Regions from separate parts of the Lysinibacillus sp. FN11 genome, predicted to be linked through region 2. Evidence: riboswitches for the same ligand, from Rfam matches in the RefSeq annotation. Region 2 holds a riboswitch; the other holds the start of a gene.
What was found. Region 2 has a riboswitch for FMN ahead of ribE (riboflavin synthase). Riboswitches for the same ligand answer to the same signal wherever they lie in the genome.
Positions count from the first base shown of each region.

Region 1: another riboswitch for FMN. It lies ahead of NP781_RS03455 (ECF transporter S component); the one in region 2 lies ahead of ribE (riboflavin synthase).

Region 1 covers NZ_CP102383.1:730,273-733,809, reverse strand. Annotated here, with positions in the region: gene NP781_RS03460 (sodium-dependent transporter) at 1-1,256, opposite strand, end outside; gene NP781_RS03455 (ECF transporter S component) at 1,477-2,064, opposite strand; FMN riboswitch at 2,282-2,467, opposite strand; gene NP781_RS03450 (RNA polymerase subunit sigma) at 2,611-3,537, opposite strand, start outside.
Region 2 covers NZ_CP102383.1:1,141,881-1,145,417, reverse strand. Annotated here, with positions in the region: gene ribE (6,7-dimethyl-8-ribityllumazine synthase) at 1-424, opposite strand, end outside; gene ribB (3,4-dihydroxy-2-butanone-4-phosphate synthase) at 440-1,069, opposite strand; gene ribE (riboflavin synthase) at 1,094-1,732, opposite strand; FMN riboswitch at 1,932-2,057, opposite strand; FMN riboswitch at 2,174-2,299, opposite strand; gene NP781_RS05935 (YibE/F family protein) at 2,520-3,537, shown strand, end outside.

The sequences.
Region 1 (3,537 bases), 410 kb from region 2:
TGTCCCATTTGACTACCCGTTAGCAATTCTCTCTTCACAAATTCTTTATCTACTACATAGGCAATAAAAATAGCAATGAATAAATTCCCTAGTGGAAGCATGATATTTGACACTAAAAAATCAGTTGCATCAAAAATACTTTTCTCAAAAATCATTATATCCGACAAAACACTCGAAGAAAGTGCAGCTGGAATAGCTGCAATAAATACGACTATACCAAGTAAAAGTGTCCACATTGGACGGGATTTCTGACTATTCTCCATAAATGCTGCGACAATAATCTCATATAAACTAAATGATGACGTTAATGTAGCAAATAAAAATAGCAATAAAAACATAGCTAAAAACACTTCACCGAATGGCATTTGACTAAAAGCTGTTGGTAGCACCATAAATAGCAAACCCGGACCTGCTGCTGGCTCTAAATCAAAGGCGAACACCACAGGGAAAATTGCTAATCCTGCTAAAAATGAAACAAGCACGGTTAACAACACTACAGAACCTGCTGAATTCGGCAGACTGACATCTTTTTTTAGATAAGAGCTATATGTAACTAGACAAGAAAAGCCTACTGCTAACCCAAAGAACGATTGCCCTAGGGCTTCTAATAATGCCTTACCCGTAATATTCGAGAAATCAGGCCATAAGAAGAATTTTACCCCTTCCATTGCCCCATCTAATGTAACAGCACGCACAACAAGGACAATGAACATTATGAAAAGTAACGGCATCATCCATTTATTGGCCTTTTCAATCCCATTTTGTACACCTAATGAAATCACAAGTACGTTGACCAATGTAAACAACACTAGACCAACTAGCGTAATCCAAGGTGTGCCTATAATTTTTCCAAATAATTCAGTTGGATCTACTGCCGGATCAATTACCGCGCCAGCTACACCTAGCCCACTATAAATAAAGATCCAACCTCCAACTACGCTATAAAAAGTTAATAATAAAAAACAACCTAGCACGCCCATTCGACCAATCCAAGCCCAGCCTGGCTTAGTTGGAGCAATTTTTTTATACGCTGTTACAGCCTCGGATTGTGTACCACGTCCTAAAACATACTCGGATAATAACATCGGTAGCCCTATTAACAAGGTAAATAACACAAAGATAAGGAAAAATGCTCCCCCACCACTTTGTCCTGTTACATAGGGAAGTTTCCAAATTGCCCCTAGTCCGATCGCTGCACCAGCTGATGCTAAAATAAAACCTAATTTACTAGACCATTGTCCTTTTTTTCCACTCATCTCTTCAAACTCCTCAAACATTCTAAACTCTTCTCTATTTTACATGAAAATGTAGCTTTCGACTAGGTTATAATCATAAAGTACTATTTAGCTATTTTACTCTATTACTTTTTTCTATATTTATCCGTTAGTTTTGCCTTTCTATTCTTCACACCTTTTCCTATCCATCGTTCCTTCCAACAAAAAAACCTCAGGTATATTGACCCGAGGTTAGTAAAAATTATTTTGTTATATAGATAGAACGCTGGCGGTCGATCCATTTGCGCATTGTTGTAAATAAAAATGCCATAATAGCCGTTAATAAAATACCTTTCACAATGTTAAATGGTAAAATCCCAGCGATAATCATTTTATAAAGTGAGTCACCTACAACAGGCTCCATACCTAAGAAGTATGTGTACATTGGTAAAAATACTGCGTAATTTAAAATACTCATGCCTACTGCCATTACAACTGTCCCAGTCGCTAAACCTCCAACAAGACCAGCAATTGTTTTAAAGCGATTAAAAATAAAGCTTACTGGTAAAATAAATAAAATACCTGTTGCAAAGTTGGCCATATGACCTACTGGCACACCTGTTGGCGTTCCAGAGAAAATCCAATCCAATACATTTTTAAATAATTCTACTAAAATACCAGCTACAGGCCCCATTGTGATGGCTGCTATTAATGCAGGCATATCACTAAAGTCCACTTCCAAAAATGCTGGGAATGGTGGAATTGGGAAATTAAAAAGCATTAATAAAAACGAAATACTGCTCAGCATGCCAATCGTAATAAACGATTGGAGTTTAACATTTTTCTTCATAGAAAACTCTCTCCTCTTTGCTGATTCAATCTCGCAAGAAGAAAGGTGACGATCTTTCAATTGTTAGCACGAAAAAACCCTTATGCATGAAGAGCACAAGGGAGAAAGGCATGACGAATAAGCGTCAATTTAAACTATTTTTGAGCACCATTTAAAAAGCCATACAAAAAAAGCGCTCGGTCATAGTTTATTTCATAACAATGAATGACGATCGTACCTCCATCTTCTCCCATCCAGACTTTAACTGTCGGCCTCGGAATCACACCAAGTCAGCCATGCAAATAAATTTGCACAGGTCGCGGGCTGAAGAGCGAAGCATAAACCATTCGAGTTAATGGAAACATTAACGGTTCACCACTCTATTACCGCCGGTCGGGATTTTCACCCTGCCCCGAAGATGAATCATATTATTTTATACTACAACCTTACTATAATTAATTATTAAGAAAAAGTAAATAGTTCTGCTTAAAAAAATCCGATTAGATTTGTATGTATTATAAAAATGGAGCATTCCATGTTACAGGGATGCTCCATTTTTGATTCTGACTAAGGCATAGATTGTTTATTTGGCCCCACAGGCTTTGGCAAATACGTTTTTAAATCGAATCCTTCCCAGCTTTCTTGGACCACATTATCTAAGCGTAATTGTTGGTCAAAGCTAGCAGCAGTTAACATCATAGCTTCAATCAATTGGGTAGCGCGAATTGGCTCCATCGATGCTAAATCTAAGGGAATATCGAATGTTACGACTACACCTTCCGCTTCCTCTTTCACGGTATATGTTACGTTTTCAGGAACCACTGTTACATAAACATCATCATTTTTGTTTTTCATTAGTGTAAGTGCCTCTGTAACATTAGCAAATGTTTGACGGAAATCTGGTGACAGATATTCTGCCCCATTACCATCTTGGTATAAATAATAATTAAAATGCTTAGCGTTTGTTAATGACATGGCTTGACTTGGCTCACCCTCTTGAGAAAACTCATAAGGTGTGCCATCTTCATTTTGAATCTCAACTTCCGTATATTCAGAATCCGAGAAGGTATCCTCTAAAGTCCCTTTGTATTCATTAACGGTAGCTGATGCAACATCATAGTCATTGTCCTTTGGTAAAACGTGGACAAGCTTGTCTTCCTTCTCCTTCAGTTCACCTTTAAAAGGATGATATTCCGTAAACCCTTTGGCTTCTTCATCTATTTGAGGAGCATATTTTTCATACATCTGTAAGGTAGAAGGCTTTTCTGTTCCAAAATCAGTTGCTACACGCTCATTTGGTATCACATATGTCATCGGAACACTTTCTGCATCGCGTCCTGCCAAACCAATACGGAAAACGACAGCATCTTTCACATCTTCCTCATAGACAGACGACCGTAAAGATAACATACGCTCATGCTCCGATACAATACTGGATTGAAGTGCCTCATCCTGGGTTGCTGCCTCTTTAGCAGAACGATCTTCCTGTAACGT
Region 2 (3,537 bases):
TTGCCGCATCATAGCCTTTATTACCAGATTTCGTTCCTGCACGTTCAATTGCCTGTTCAATATTTTCGGTAGTAACAATTCCAAAAATAACTGGTACATTCGTTGACAATGACACATTGGCAATGCCTTTTGCAGATTCATTACAAACATAATCATAGTGTGTTGTAGAGCCACGAATAACAGTACCTAAACCAATAATGGCATCATACTTCTTTGTTTCTGCTAGTTGTTTTGCCATAAAAGGAACTTCAAAAGCCCCTGGCACCCATGCAACATCAATAGATGCAGGATCAACCCCATGACGAATTAAACCATCCATTGCCCCATCCAATAATTTGCTAGTAATGAACTCATTAAAACGACCCACTACTACTGCAATTTTCAAATCCGTTCCAATTAATTGTGCTTCAAATGTTTGACCCATTGTTCTTTCTCCTTTTTACATAGAAATTTTAGATTTATTAGTGGATAATTGTTTACGATAAGCAACCAATGCTTCTATCGATATCATTTTTAAGCCATGATGTGCAGCGAACTTTGTCAGTTCTTCAAACCGAAGCATGTGCCCATCATCACCCATAATTTCGCAAATAACACCTGCAGTTACACTATGACAAAGCTTCGCTAGATCAATCGTCGCCTCTGTGTGCCCTCTCCGTTCCAGCACTCCTTGCTCTTTCGCAATCAACGGAAAAATATGGCCTGGTCGACGAAAATCAGTCGGCTTAGCTTGCTTTTCTATCATCCTTTGTATCGTTAGCGCACGCTCAAAGGCGCTAATCCCTGTCGTTGTTTCTACATGGTCGATACTTACCGTAAATGCGGTTTGATGGTTATCCGTATTGTGCTGAACCATCGGATATAAATCTAGCTGTTGTGCAAGCTGCTGCGAAATCGGCGTACAAATTAAACCTCTACCATTGGTTGCCATAAAGTTGATTGTTGCTGGTGTGATGAATTCAGCGAGTGCCAGAAGATCTCCTTCATTTTCCCGATCCTCATCATCAACCACCACAATCATATTGCCCTGCCTTAAATCCTCTATGGCTTCTTCAATTGAATGTAGCACGATGATCAACTCCTATTCTATGATTTAAAAACCATGTTGTGCTAAATAATCTCTTGTAATAGCTGGCGTTGTTTGCCCTTTTTTTAATTGCCCTATAATGTATTTTCCGACTAAATCGGTTTCGATATTAACGATTGCTCCAACCCTCTTCAAACCTAAAACGGTTTCTTTGTAAGTATGAGGAATGAGCGAAATCGTGACACTATTGGCTTCAACATGAAAAAGGGTTAAGCTTGTGCCATCAATTGTTATGGAACCCTTTGGAATACAAAAGTTGGTTAGTTCCTCTGACATTTCGATATCAATATAAACAGCGTTTGCCACTGGACGTTTTCGCAAAATTTTGCCGACTCCATCAACATGACCAGCAACAAAATGACCCCCAAATCGTCCATTAGCAGGCATGGCCCGCTCCAAATTAACAGAATCACCTATTGCCAGCTGCTGTAAATTTGTTGCTTTGACTGTTTCAAGCATAACATCCATCGTAAGCTGCTGTTGTGTGAAATGTGTCACCGTTAAACAAACTCCATTGACCGCTATACTGTCACCAAGCTTGACATCCTCCGTTATCTTGGCTGATTGAACCGTAATTTTCATACTGTTCCGATCGCTTTGCACGGCTTTTATGATACCAATATCCTCTACAAGTCCAGTAAACATTCCATCACCTACTCTACTTTATTAGCACTTCTATCCTTTACTTTTAAAGTTTATCCACCTGTTTTTGTGCCTTATCCTTCTCCCTTCTCTCGTTAACAATAAAAAATAAAAACCCCTTTACATCAAAGGGGTTTTGGGAGTATAAGACATCAACAAATAAGCCTATTTGAAAACAATTTTTTCATAGACTGTCATCTCATTCGTTCTTCTCCCATCCAGACTATCACTGTCGGTTTTGGATTTGCACCAAATCAGCTTGCGCTCACGGACTTTGAATTGCTTCATCACCGCCGATTGGGAATTTCACCCTACCCCGAAGAACATCTTCTATTCGATTGTAGCTAAATAAAAAAACTTCCCACAAGGTGATTGGGAAGTTTTGTAATAAATGCATAGTCAAATAAACCTTCTAAATTAGAATCAATTTAAAAAGTTCGCATTTTTACCCTTCTCCCATCCAGACTGTAACTGTCGGTTTTGGATTTGCACCAAATCAGCTTGCGCTCACGGACTTTGAATTGCTTCATCACCGCCGATCGGGAATTTCACCCTACCCCGAAGAATATTTTTATTTAGCTAGTCTTACGATAACACTATTTTATTATATTATCCATCCTTCTTTTTAAATTTTTTTGGAAGCATAAATTTTAAACAGCTCTGACGAGACTTAAAAAATGTAAAAGATGTTATTAAAATGATGACATTTAACCTGTTAATGGAACTTCTTAATCAAAAAAACGTTCCTTTACAAGTGACTATTCAGTCTAGCCGTTTGGAGGTCATTTACTTGACATTTTTAAAAAATATACCTTTTAAACAAGCTATTTGCTATGCCCTATTAGCATTCTGTTGTGGGGTTTCGATTGTTTTCGTACATCATAATGAACAATTTTATGATCGACCGATAGCGAAAATAACGCAAGTGGATGTAACAAAATCAGAACCAATGACAGACATGTATGAAAATAGGGATTTTTTATTTACACAGGAAATTATGGCCATTATCAAAAATGGTCAGCATAAGGGGCAATCCATTCATTTGACGAATGACTATTCTTCGTCTGGTGCTTTTGATCAAGAATACCATGTAGGCAATGAAATCTTTGTCACGCTAGATGATCGCACAGCACAATCAGTTTTAACAGGAACCATTGTCGATTTAAAACGTGATCAAACCATGGTAATGATTGCATGGATTTTTATTTTTGCCCTACTTATTATAGGTAAAAGACAAGGCTTATTTTCTATCATTAGCCTGGTGGTCAATGCTGTGATTTTATCATTCGCATTAGATCTTTATGTGAAGCATGGGGGCGTAAGCCTATTAGTAGTCAGCGGCATTTGTGCGGTGCTATTTACAATTATCTCGCTACTACTTATTAGTGGATTAAATACAAAAACATATGTAGCCATCGTGTCCACACTTTTAGGCACTATTCTAGCGCTTATCATAAGCTCTATTGTAATGTGGTTGACAGGTGAAAATGGTCTTCGTTATGAAGAAATGCAATTTTTAACGCGTCCCTATCGTACCGTCTTTATGGCAGGTTTATTTATTGGCTCACTCGGGGCAGTAATGGATGTTTCTATTACAATGGCTTCCTCGATTTTTGCTTTATACGAGCAAGATCCTACGATCCCTGTCAAAGCACTTAAATCTTCGGGACATGAAATCGGTAAAGATATCATGGGTACTATTACAAGTATTTTATTCTTTGCCTACCTTTGCGGCTCCATACCTATGATTATTCTCTATTTAAAAAATTCTTCCACATTAGGGCTTACATTGTCCTTAAATCTTTCTT